DNA from 3 places in the Microbacterium sp. P5_E9 genome. Region 2 is predicted to be linked to each of the others. Evidence: predicted binding sites of a transcription regulator. Region 2 holds the regulator's gene; each other region holds the start of a gene.
The links. Region 2 encodes LexA, which represses DNA repair genes until DNA is damaged. Its sites were predicted from a motif close to TCGAACANNTGTTCGA; they were not measured.
Positions count from the first base shown of each region.

Region 1 (4,276 bases), on a different contig from region 2:
GCAGGGCATCGTCGAACACCGCGATCGACATCGCGATCGAGACGGAGACGGATGCCGCGGCCTCACGCAGCAGCGGAAGGTCCCGGCGCAGCAGCGTTCCCTTCGTGAGGATCGAGAACGGCGTGCCCGCGTCGGTCAGGGCCGAGACGATCCCCGGCATGAGCCGGTAGCGTCCCTCCGCACGCTGGTACGGATCGGTGTTCGTGCCGAGCATGACCGGGTCGCGCTGCCAGGAGCCGCGGGCGAGTTCGCGGCGGAGCACCTCGGCGACATTGATCTTGACGACGATCTGCGAGTCGAAGTCGTGCCCCGCGTCGAGGTCGAGGTATTCGTGCGTGCCCCGGGCGAAGCAGTTGTGGCTGATGACGCCGTTGGCGATGAAATCGCCGGTGCCTGTCGTGATGTCGACCATCTCGATGTCATGCCCGAGATCCTCGATACTCACAACCCGGAGGTCGGCGACCGTCTTGACCGCAGTGCCCACGATGTCGATCTTCCGGGTGATCGCTGGCTCGGTGATTCGGAAGAATCGCTGTCGCATGGGGAGTCCACCTGACACGCGGACGTTGCGAACACCGTTCGCGTTCGCCGGCTCGACGACGTGAGACAAACCGTGCGCGGTGAGGGCCTCGCCGATCAGCCGGAGCACCTCCGGATCTTTGTTGCTGATCCGAAGGATGCCGCCCGAGTGAGAGCCTTCCGCATCGAAGATTCCCGCCAGGAACCCCGCATGCCAGGCATGGGTCCGCAACCGCGGGACTGTGATGATCCTTTCGATCGCCTCCACGTCCGTTCGACGTGCGGAGTGGATCGCGGTCATGGCGCGTCGCGTCGCGGTGGCCGTCGTGAAAGGTCGTGTGTCGGTGGCTATCCCCTCGTCGGCGAGAAGTTGTCGGGTTCGATCGAGTGCCTCAACGTCGGCCAGCGCGAGCCGGAAGCGATGGATCGCCCTTGTGCGAACAAGATCCGTATACGAGCGATGGAACAGCATCCCGTCGCCGCGGATCATGCCAGAGAGGTAACCCCGCCGATAGTCGCCGCCGAGATGAGGGCCGAGGACGGCGCGACCGCCGAGGCCGAAACCCATCAGTCGGTTGTTGGTGGTGAGGTACGGCCGCTGATCTGCTCCACCCATCGCGCCTTTGACATGCTTCCACCCGCGTTCAGTGAGGAAGCGGTGGTCACCGCTCGCGACGAGTTCCGTTCCGTCCGCGAGAGTGACGCGGTAAGCGCGCTTGCGTGTCGCCCACTTCGCCGCGACGTGCGTCCGGACGTAGCGACGGTAGTCGCCACGCTGCTCCGTTCCGATGATCTCCTGACCGATCGTGAGCTCGTCGATGCGCCGCTGCCGACCGTCCGCGCAGAGCACCAGCGTGTCGGGACCTACGCAGTAGGAGCAAGCATGACTGCATCCGCGGTACGGGTTCACCGTCCAGTCGAACGGCATCGCGGAGGCCCCAGGCACATGATTGAGGGCACTCTTGCTCATCACCTCGTGGAACGTCATGCCGGAGAACTCGGGCGTCGTCACCGATCGCACCAGTCCATTGAGCTGTTCCATGCCAGGCAGGGCCGCGGCATCCGCCACTCCCAGTTCCTGACCTTGCCATCGCACCATCTCATGAGAACAGACGTACGAATGTGTGTCAAGCAGAATAGAACAAAAAGACGATTTGGATGCCGCGAATCGGTCATGCCTGAATCCGTCGCGGCAACTCGGGGGAGAATGGCTGAGTGACGGCACCCGGACCGCACGCTCCGCCCACGAGCCGTCGCGCGGCTCGCGAGCCTCGCGACGACACTGGTGCGCCCGAACGGCAGGCGGATGCCACGAACTCCGACTCGTCTGCGGGGAACAGGGACGACCTTCCGGATTGGGTGGGAGCCGCGTCACCCGCTCCGATGCCCGCGCGCCACCGCTCGAACTATGTTCCGGTAACGGGGCCGGCTCCCGGCGTTGAGAATGCCCGGGAGACCCCGGACGGGGCGACCCGAACGCCGGCGACGCCGACTGCAACCGGCCTGACCCGTCGCGAGCTCCGCGCGCGGGAGGCCGCTGTGTCAGCCGCCCCAGCACAGCAGCACAACCGCACAGAAGAGCCCCCGGCCAGCACCGGCCCGACCCGTCGGGAGGTGCGCGGGACCGAGCTGCTCGAGTCCGACGTCACGCCGGCCCGGCATCTGCGCACCCGGCGGGCGGCGTGGATCCGGGCGGGGTTCGGTCTTGTCGCCGCTGCCGCGCTGCTGATCGGCGGCACGATGGTCATCACGGCGGCGGTGACGACGCCCATGAAGACGACCGCCACCCGAACCGTCGCCGACGAGCCTGATCCCGTCCCCCTTCCCGAGTCGGTGGCCGCGATCCCCGCTCCGTCCTCGTCCGCGGTTCCGGCGCTCGTCGATGTCTGTGCGAACCCGGAATTCGTCGCCGCGATCGGCGCGGGCGACGATACGACCGCGCTCGCGCTCGCCGGGGGTGCCGAGCCGTTCCGGGCCACGGTGGCGGCGGGCACGGCACCATGCGTTCCCCTCGACGACCCGGCGCACGTCTGGGTGCTCGTGAACAAGACCCGGCCGTACGACCCGATCGACTACCGGCCGTCGCCCCTGGGCGCGCCCGCGGCCGTGCGCGACATCAGCGGCGGATCGCTTCGCACGGATGCCGCAGCCGCCCTCACCACGATGGTCGCAGCCGCGAAGACCGCCGGTGCGGGCGAGATCGCGCTCGACAGCGGGTATCGGTCCTACCGGACGCAGCAGTCGACCTATGGAGCACAGGTGTCGGCGAATGGGCGAGCGCACGCCGACACCGTCAGCGCGCGGCCCGGCTACAGCGAGCACCAGTCCGGACTCGCTGCCGACGTCACGGCCTGTTCGGGCGGCTGCGTCGGGCTCGAGAGCTTCGCCGGCACGGCGCAGCAGCAGTGGGTGGCCGCGCATTCGTGGGAGTTCGGGTGGATCGTCCGTTATGAGGACGGGTACACCGACATCACCGGCTATTCGCCGGAACCGTGGCATCTTCGCTACGTCGGCCCCGAACTCGCGGCGGAGTATCACGCCGGTGCCTGGCACACGCTCGAACAGTTCCTCGGCATGCCCGCGGCGCCGGACTACGTCGGCTGAGCCTGCGCGCGACCGAGGTGGCGGCATCCGCAGTCCGTGATACCGAGTACCGTTATAGGTGAGATGCAATGTCATCCGCCGCGCGATCGTCCGGGTCTTCCTGGTCTGGAATCGCCGGGCAGACTTCAACGAGGAGGGGCGCATGGAGCGCGACATCTACGACGAGGACCACGAGGCGTTCCGCGACGTCGTCAAGGAGTTCATCAAGCGCTACGTGACCAACGAGGCGCGGGAGCGGTGGGATGCCGCGGGCGAGGTCGATCGTGCCACCATGCTCGCCGCAGGCGAGTCGGGCCTCATCGGACTCTCGGTCCCCGAGGAGTTCGGCGGTGCCGGGATGCTTCAGGACTACCGCTTCCGCGCCATCGTCAACGAAGAGGTGATCCTCGCCGGCGCAGGCTCGCTCGCCGGCGCCTTCGGCATCCAGGACGACCTCGCCATCCCCTACCTCGTGCACATGGGCACGCAGGAGCAGAAGGAGAAGTGGCTCCCCGGCATGGCGACCGGCGAGATCCTCGGCGCCCTCGCGATGAGCGAGCCCGGCGCGGGCAGCGACCTGCGCGGCATCAAGACGACCGCCAAGAAGGTCGAGGGCGGATATCTCGTCAATGGCGCGAAGACGTTCATCTCGAGCGGCAAGACCGCCGATGTCATCGTCACGTTCGTCAAGACCGGCGAAGGCAACAAGGCGGATGCCTTCAGCCTGCTGCTGATCGAGAACGGCATGGCGGGCTTCGACCACGGCAAGAAGCTCCACAAGATGGGCTTCCAGGGCCACGACACCGCCGAGCTGTCCTTCAGCGACGTGTTCGTTCCGGAAGAGAACCTGATCAGCGGCAAAGAGGGCCAGGGCTTCATCCAGCTGATGATGAACCTGCCCCTCGAGCGCCTCTCGATCGGCATCGCGGGCGCCGCCGCGGCCGAGGCCGCGCTGAAGTGGACGCTGGCGTACACGAAGGACCGCGAGGCCTTCGGCGAGCGGATCATCGACTTCCAGAACACCCGCTTCAAGCTGGCCGAGGTCGCCACCACCGTCGACGCGCTGTGGGCGTACATGGACCGTGCCCTGCTCGCCTACAAGGACGGCAAGCTCTCGGCCGTCGAAGCGGCGAAGGTCAAGTTCTGGGCGACCGAGCGCGAGTGGGACGTCATC
Region 1 is NZ_JBFUMV010000004.1:175,384-179,659, forward strand. Features, by position in the region: gene ACXJ3V_RS08795 (intein-containing Rv2578c family radical SAM protein) at 1-1,615, opposite strand, end outside; gene ACXJ3V_RS08800 (D-alanyl-D-alanine carboxypeptidase family protein) at 2,059-3,123, shown strand; gene ACXJ3V_RS08805 (acyl-CoA dehydrogenase family protein) at 3,266-4,276, shown strand, end outside.
Region 1: a site for LexA is predicted at 1,624-1,639, ahead of ACXJ3V_RS08795 (intein-containing Rv2578c family radical SAM protein). Genes of this name have one in related genera too.

Region 2 (4,276 bases):
CCGGTCATGCCGCCGAGTCTATCGAGGCCAGCGCCTCCAGGAACGCCGTCGTCTCGTCCTCGGTCCCGGCGGTCACGCGAAGATGGCGCGCGATGCCGACATCCCGGATGAGCACGCCACGGTCGTAGAGGGCCTGCCAGGTGGCGGCAGGATCGTCGACGCCGCCGAAGAGGACGAAGTTCGTCCACGACTCGTGCGGTTCGTAGCCGAGCGCCTCGAGCGTCGCGGACGTGCGGTCGCGCTGCGCGACGATCTCGTCGACCATCCGCAGCATCGTCTGCGCGTGGCGCAGGGCCGCCGTCGCCGCAGCCTGGGTCAGCGCACTCAAGTGGTACGGCAGCCGCACGAGGCGAAGCGCGTCCACGACCGCGGGATCGGCGGCGAGGTAGCCCACGCGGGCACCCGCGAACGCGAAGGCCTTGCTCATCGTCCGCGAAACCACGAGCCGCTCGCGGCCGGGCAGCAGTGTGAGGGCGGACCGCTCGTCGCGCGGGGCGAACTCCTGGTACGCCTCGTCGACCACCACGATCCCCTGGGTGGCGTCATAGACCGCCTCGATGACGTCGAGCGTCATGGGCGTGCCGGTCGGGTTGTTCGGCGCGCACAGGAAGACCACATCGGGTGCGGCCTGTTCGACCTGGGCTGCCGCGCTCTCGGCGTCGACGGTGAAATCGTGCCGGCGCTCCCCCGCGATCCATGATGCGCCGGTGGCGCGGGCCAGCAGCGGGTACATCGAGTACGTCGGCGCGAACCCGAAGGCGGTGCGGCCAGGACCGGCGAAAGCCTGCAGGACATGCTGCAGGACCTCGTTGGATCCGTTCGCCGCCCAGAGCTGATCCGCCGTGAGGCCATGCCCCAGGTACTCCGCGAAGCCTTCGCGGAGAGCGGTGAACTCACGGTCGGGGTAGCGATTGATGTCGCGCAGCGCCAGTGCGATCGAGTCGAGGATGTCGTCGGCCACTTCCTGCGGGACAGGATGCGTGTTCTCGTTGACGTTGAGTGCGACGGGGAGCGGCGCCTGCGGTGCGCCATAAGGCGTCATACCGCGCAGATCGTCACGAAGGGGCAGTCGATCGAGGCTCACCCCTCCCATCGTAGAGGCGACGGGATCAGTGGGCGGGCGCGTACTCGGCGGGAATGGCGATGCGCTGTCCTGCCGCCACTGTGACGCCCTCGAGAGCGTTCAGCCGGACGATGGCATCCACGACATCGCGCGGGTCAGCAGTCGGCGCGACCTCTTCGGCGATCGACCAGAGCGAGTCGCCCGCGGCGACCGTGATCGTCGTGAAGGAGCCCGCCGGAGCCCCGGCATCGCGCGACGCGAGTGCCGCCCCGCCGCTGATCACCGCGATGCTCAGTGCCACCACCGCGGGGAACGCCGCCATGGTCGCCAGCACGCGGCGACCGCGTGTCGTGAGACGAAGTCGCGTGCCGCCCACAGCGGTCGCACCGACGGCGGAGATGCGGTGTGTCGCAGCGCCCGAGAATCCGATGGCGGTCATGAGGTCCTCCTGAGAGTGGGGAGAGGTTCGCATCCGGAACTCGGCCGGGAGCGCCGGATGCGAATCTCTCTTCCGAAGTTATCTTCGATGCAATATCCTGTCAAGTGCGGTGGAACACAGCAGTTCCTCGAACACGAAACGCGGCGAGTCTGCTTCGCTCCACCTGCCTGACCGGATACGGTTTCGACAGGAACAGCCCATCAGGGACCTCCGACATTCGAAGAACGATGCACCTCAGGGGCGCGAGACAGGAGCTGGGACGATGACCGAGGCAACCGGCCGCGAGAAGCCGCAGACCCGGCGACGCAAGAGCCTGAGCGACAAGCAGCTCGCCATCCTGGAGGTGATCCAGCGATCGATCGCCCGGCACGGCTATCCGCCGAGCATGCGCGAGATCGGTGACGCGGTCGGCCTCAAGTCCCTCTCGAGCGTGACCCACCAGCTGAATCAGCTCGAGCTCAGCGGCTATCTGCGCCGCGACCCGGGCAAGACCCGCGCGATGGAGGTGCTCATCGATCTCCCGGGCAGCGCCACCGAGAATCCCGCCGACTCCGGTCCTGTGGTCGGCGACGCCGCCATGGTGCCCCTCGTCGGGCGGATCGCCGCCGGCGTCCCCATCACGGCCGACCAGCAGGTCGAGGAGATCTTCCCGCTGCCCCGTCAGCTGGTCGGCAAGGGCGATCTGTTCATGTTGAAGATCGTCGGCGAGTCCATGATCGACGCGGCGATCTGCGATGGCGACTGGGTGGTCGTCCGATCGCAGCCCACCGCCGAGAACGGCGACATCGTCGCTGCGATGCTCGACGGCGAAGCCACGGTGAAGACATTCCGGAGGCGCGACGGGCACACCTGGCTGCTCCCCCGCAACTCCGCCTTCGAACCGATCCTCGGCGACGACGCGGTAGTCCTCGGCAAGATCGTCGCGGTCCTCCGAGCCGTCTGATCGGTGAATTCTCGCCCATGACGGGCGATGATTCCCCGCGCGGCATGGCACTCGGACTGCAACGACCGGCAGAATGGCCGAAGGCGCGGGGGTGCGCCAGACGAGAGGGGGCCGTCGTGGCCGCAACCGAGATCGACGAACTCCGCGAACAACTGGCACGGCTCGAGGCGGAGAACACCGCTCTCCGCGACGTCACCGCGCCGACGACGCCCATCCCGCCGGCAGCGGCGAAGCGGCAGCGAGAACCCGGCCGCTGGCGCGCCTTCGTCTCGGCGCTGATCATCGTGATCGCCACGCTTCTGGTTCCCATCGCGATCGTGAGCGCGTGGGCACGCGTGCAGCTCGTTGACGAGGATGCGTTCGTCAGCACTCTCGCGCCCCTCGCCGAGGACCCCGCCGTCCAGGGCATGATCATCGACGAGACGATGGACGCCATCACGGCCCAGGTCGACTTCAGCGAGCTGACGTCGAACGTCTTCGACGGCATCGCCGACCTCGGCCTGCCGCCGCGTGCCGCCCAGGCACTCGATCTGTTGAAGGCCCCCGCAGCAGACGGTCTCGAGAATCTCGTGAACACGACAGTCACGCGGGTCATCGAGTCGGATGCCTTCGCCGATGTCTGGGCGACGACGACGCGTGCCGCGCACCGCGCCCTCACCGCCGCTGCGACATCGGACGGCGGCGGGATCGTCGTCATGACCGACGACGGCATCGGCATCCAGCTCGGCGCGATCGTGGAGCGCGTCAAGCAGAACCTCGAAGACCGTGGTGTCGGGGTGGCCCAGATGATCCCAGCGATCGACAAGGTCGTCATCATCGGCACGGGTGAGACGCTCCTCGCGATTCGCACGACCTACGCGATCGCCTCCACGCTCGGATACTGGCTCCCGATCATCACACTCGCCCTCTTCGCGCTCGGCATCCTCATCGCCCGCCGACGGAGCGTCGCCATCATCGGAACCGGTGTCGGCTTCCTGATCGGCGGTGGCGCGCTGGCGCTCGGGTTCGCGGCCGGATACCCGGTGATGGGCCAAGTCGCCGTGCAGCTCGATCTATCAGTGGCCGGGCTCGACGTCATCTACAGCCAGCTGATCGGGTCGATGCACCAGACCGCGGCGATCATCGCGCTGCTGGGTGTCTTCATCGGAGTCCTCGGGTGGTTCATGGGCCGCTCGTCCGCGGCAGCCCGCTCGCGCAGCTTCATCCGGGGAGTCAACTCGTCGGCACGCCGCTGGTTCGCGGCGCGCGGGCTGAACACGGGAGCGTTCGGGATCGCGCTCGCCCGCTACCGAGTGCTCATCCGCGTCGTCATCGCCGTGCTCGCCGTGCTCTGGCTCTTCGCACTGCGTCCGCTGTCGACAGGGGATGTCTTCCTCGTCATCATCGTCGCGTTCGTCGTCGCGTGGCTGCTCGAACTGCTGCAGAAGCGACCGGATGAGCTGGTCGCACCGAGCACTGAGGACTCTGCGCTCGTCGCCGAAGAGGCCGCGCTCGATGCGGAGGAGGCCGCGGCCGACGCCGAGATCGCGGCGGCACGCGCCGAGGCGGCAGCCGTCTGGACAGCCTCCGAGACCGACGCTGCGACCGAGGCCGACGCCGAGGCCGACGCCGAGGTCGACCAGAGCGACGTCGAGGTTTCGACGTCGGATGCCCCGGCAGCGGCCTCCGCCGGGGGGCCGGTCGAAGCATCCGCCCCTCCCAAGCCCCCGCGTCCGAAGCGGACTGCGTCCTAGTCGGCCGTCACCAGCCGTCCCTCGCGCACCAGGCGGGTGGCCGCGATGATGTTCCGCAGCGAGGCCACGGTCTCGGGGTAGGCGCGGGTCTTGAGCCC
Region 2 is NZ_JBFUMV010000008.1:31,622-35,897, forward strand. Features, by position in the region: gene hisB (imidazoleglycerol-phosphate dehydratase HisB) at 1-8, opposite strand, end outside; gene ACXJ3V_RS11775 (histidinol-phosphate transaminase) at 5-1,042, opposite strand; gene ACXJ3V_RS11780 (LysM peptidoglycan-binding domain-containing protein) at 1,110-1,502, opposite strand; gene lexA (transcriptional repressor LexA) at 1,765-2,445, shown strand; gene ACXJ3V_RS11790 (hypothetical protein) at 2,562-4,178, shown strand; gene metE (5-methyltetrahydropteroyltriglutamate--homocysteine S-methyltransferase) at 4,175-4,276, opposite strand, start outside.

Region 3 (4,276 bases), on a different contig from region 2:
CATGAGCGTCGCGAACGACACGTGCTTCTCGAGCCAGCCGAAGCTCGCGATCGCGATGAGTCCGCCGATGGCCGACACGGTCGTCATGGCGCCGTAGCCGATCGCGCCCATGTGGAGGTACTCGGTCGTGTACAGGACGAGGACGCTCCACGGCGCCGCCCACGTCACGTTGAACACGAAGATGATGAGCACGAGCGTGCGCACGGGTGGGTTGCCGCGCAGCCACCGCAGGCCCTCGCGGATCGGATGCGTCTTGACGCCGGACTCGGCATCCGCGCGTGGCGGGATCGGCGTGCGTGCGATCCGAGAGATGAGGACGACCCCGAGCGCGACGCAGATGATCTGCACGGAGAACGGCCAGAACGACCCGACCGAGAAGAGGATCGCCCCGAGCGCCGGTCCGGCGAGCTGATTGCCGACCAGGTAGCCGGCCTGCAGGCGGGCGTTGCCGATGCCCAAGTCGGCCGGGCGCACCATCATCGGCAGCAGCGTGCTGCTCGCCGTGTCGGCGAACACTTCGGCGGTGCCGTACAGGAACGTCGTCGCCAGGACGATCCAGACTGTCGCGTGTCCGGTGACGAGGAAGACGACGAGGGCTCCCACGATCACGACGCGGGAGCCGTCTGCCAGCATCACGAGCCGGCGGCGGTCATGGTGGTCGGCGACAGAGCCGGCGAGCAGTCCGAAGAGCAGCCACGGGAGGAACTGCATCATGGCCCCCGACGCGACCAGCAGGGGCGACGAAGTGAGCGATGCGATCAGCAGGGGCGCCGCCGACAGGGCGATGCCGTCGCCGAGGTTGGTCGTCCACGAGGACGCCATGAGCCAGCGGAAATCGGTTCCCAGGCGTCGGGGTGCGACGACTTCACCGATCGAGGGCATCCCTCGATCCTAAGCGTCGAGGCGCGATGTCACGCCGCTCGCCGAAATCGGAGCGGGGGCGGATCGACATCTGCCCAGGCATATCGGAGCGGGAGGCGCGGTGTGAGGACGATCGATTCGCCCTGCCCCTGCGGAGGATGCAGGACGAACTCTCCCAGACCGTCGCGCGTGATCCACCAGGCGCCGTGGTGCAGCTGCATGTGGTGATAACGACAGAGCATGATGCCCCGGTCGATATCGGTGCATCCACCCTCGCTGTAAGGGTCGAGATGATGTGCTTCGCAATACGAGGGCGGTCGATCGCACCCGCGCCATCGGCATCCGCCGTCGCGGATCGCGAGGGTCAGGCGCTGTTTCGCGGAGAACAGGCGCTGCTCTCGTCCTAGGTAGAGCGGGTTTCCGTCCCGATCGATCGTGCACTCGATAGTGCCGACCTCGCAGGCCTGCTGTGCGATCAGCCACGCCGGCACGGCGGTCTGGTCGTCTTCGGTGAGCCCCACCGCGGCCCGGCCGTTCGCCTCCGACGCTCGCGCTGCCTCCGTGACGAGCACCCGCACGCCTGCCTGCTTCGTTCCGAAGACCGTCGCCGAGTCGGCCAGGGCTCCCGAGCGCATCACGTCGAGGAACAGGTCGTACGCAAGCTGATCGTTTGTGCGCGGATCGGCCACGAGCTCCTCGGCGCGGGACTTCTCCGTCGGATCGACGAACCGTGGGCCACCGCGCCGGGGACGGAGTGCGCTGTCGAGGATGGTCTGCAGCCACGTGCCACCCAGGTCGTCGAAGACGATGGCACCATGGCGGACACCGTCGGCGTCGGTCCACAGTCGGAACGACCGCCGCTCGAACCGCTCGTCGAAGCGGCGCTCGGCACCTTCTGGGTCGAGCTGGTCGCGGATGGTGCGGGCCGCGCGGGCCAGTTCTTCGACCGTCCGCTCGGAGGCCTCGACGGCAAGCTGCTCCGCCGCCAACGACCACACCTCAACGATGTGCTCCGCGGCCGCCGTGTCGTCAACGGCCGGCGGTTCGCCGAGGCCGCGGAGGATCACATCGTGCTGYGCGGAGCTGATCGTCCCRTGGAGGAGCGCGCGGCCGAGCGGCGCGTGCCACGKCRCCGGCACGTCGGTGGGCGCACCGGCTGACGSRGCATCCGTCGACGCTCCGGCGGCACCGATGCCCACCGACTCCAGCAGCGACTCGCCGAGCCGCACATGCTTCACCGCATCGGCGTGCGTTGCGCCCGTGAGGTCTTGAATCAACGCGACGGGGGAGCGGTGGCCGCGGACCTGCGCAAGCCCGTTATGGCCCGCATCTCGCGTCGAGCGGGCGGCGACGACCCCGGAGGCCGTGATCCGCACCTTCTCGGCGGCGCGGATGAGCCGGGATGCGGCGCCGATCAGTCTCACGACCGTCGCGTCGTCGAGCTCGTTGATCTTCACCGGGAGAGCGTCGGCCGAAGTGTCTTCGCCCAGCGCGCCGCGCAACATCGCGATGTGCTGCTCGATGTCTGAGAAGAACGCCATGCCACATGCTCTCAGCGACCACCGACATTCGAACGAGTGTTCGAGCTGATTCCACCCGGAGAAGGGTAACGAATGCATAACGGAACCCCGGCCGGAGGTTAGGCCCTCGCGGAGCGCATGAGGGAGAACACCGCGATCGCCACCGCCATACCTCCGATCGCACGCACGACGGATAGGAGTGGGATTTGCCGGGTGGATGCCCTCCCCGAACTCGGACAAGACCATCCCAAGAAGGTGGTCGCATGCGCGCAGGCGGTCGGTCACTCGCGCCACCTTCCCAGCGCTCACCGACGCCGGCCGCGCCGGGATGGCGCACGGCGACGGGATGGCGCACGCTGGAGTGGTGAGTCGCGACTCGAAAACCGAGAACGCGCGGCGCGTGCTTCGGCGTCACGCCGGGCTCGCCCTCGCGCTGGGCGTCGTCTTCGCCGCCGCCGGATGCACCGCGGCCGCGCCAGAACCCACGGCGACTCCCCCCTCGGCCGGCTCGAGTCCCGCGGCGGCAGCGGTCGTTCCGCAGGGCGAGCCGCAGAGCTTCGCGACGGGACTGGAGGTGCCGTGGTCGGTCGTCTTCGCCGAGGGCACGGCACTCGTGAGCGAGCGAGACTCGGGGCGCATCGTCGAGATCGCGGACGACGGTGGGGTGCACCGGGTCGGCGTGATCGCGGATGCCGACGGCCGAGGTGAAGGCGGGCTCCTCGGGCTCGCAGTGGGGCCCGACGGCGGGCTGTACGTCTACTTCAGCACGCCGACCGACAACCGCATCGAGCGCTACGACCTGGAGGGCTCGCCCGGCTCGTTCGCGCTCGGCGACCCCGAGGTCATCATCGACTCTCTGCCCGTCGCCGGCAACCACAACGGCGGGCGCCTCGCGTTCGGCCCCGACGGGATGCTGTACGTCGGTGTCGGAGACGCAGCCCAGGGCGATCGCGCCCAGGACCTCGACGATCTCGGCGGCAAGATCCTGCGGCTCACGCCGGAGGGCGGCATCCCTGGTGACAATCCGTTCCCCGATTCGCCGGTGTGGAGCTACGGCCATCGCAATGTGCAGGGACTCGCGTGGGCCGCGGACGGCACGATGTTCGCGACCGAGTTCGGCCAGGACACCTGGGATGAGCTCAACATCATCGAGCCCGGCGAGAACTACGGCTGGCCCGTCGTCGAGGGCATGGGCGGCGGCGCGGAGTTCATCGATCCGGTGCAGCAGTGGACTCCGGATGCCGCGAGCCCGAGTGGCATGGCGATCGTCGGCGACACGATCTTCATCGCGAATCTGCGCGGCGAAGTGCTCCGCGCCGTCCCGACGGCCGACCCCTCGCAGCACACCGACTACTACCTGCACGAGTTCGGGCGGCTCCGCGATGTGGCCCTGGGACCTGACGGCGATCTGTGGTTCATCACGAACAACACCGACGGACGCGGCTCTCCGGGGCCGGAGGACGACCGCATCCTCCGTGTGGCGCTCGGAACGTGACCCGCCGAGTCAAGACGCATGCGCCGTCCGACCAGGGATCCCCACATCTGTCTGGTCGGGCGACGCATGCGTTGGTCCCCCCGACTACTGCGCAATGCAGTAACCGGATCTCAGTATAGGCACTGGGTTCGGCGCCGCGCACGTAGGCTCGAAGTCTGTGGAGCTGAGGGGAGCACCCATGACCGATCGCCAGCTCACGACCTCCGCGTACCTCACCCTCGGGCTGCTGACCTCCCGGGACTGGTCGGCCTACCAGCTCGCGGAGCAGGTCGGGCGAGGCGTGGACCACCTCTGGCCACGCGCGGCCCGGCAGCGCTACATCACGCCGAAGCAGCTGCTCGAGGAGGGCCTTGTCACGGCGCGGGCGGAGCCTTCCGGCAGACGCACGCGCACCATCTAC
Region 3 is NZ_JBFUMV010000013.1:29,118-33,393, reverse strand. Features, by position in the region: gene ACXJ3V_RS14795 (MFS transporter) at 1-882, opposite strand, end outside; gene ACXJ3V_RS14790 (DUF222 domain-containing protein) at 912-2,402, opposite strand; gene ACXJ3V_RS14785 (PQQ-dependent sugar dehydrogenase) at 2,746-3,876, shown strand; gene ACXJ3V_RS14780 (PadR family transcriptional regulator) at 4,055-4,276, shown strand, end outside.
Region 3: a site for LexA is predicted at 2,431-2,446, ahead of ACXJ3V_RS14790 (DUF222 domain-containing protein). Genes of this name have one in related genera too.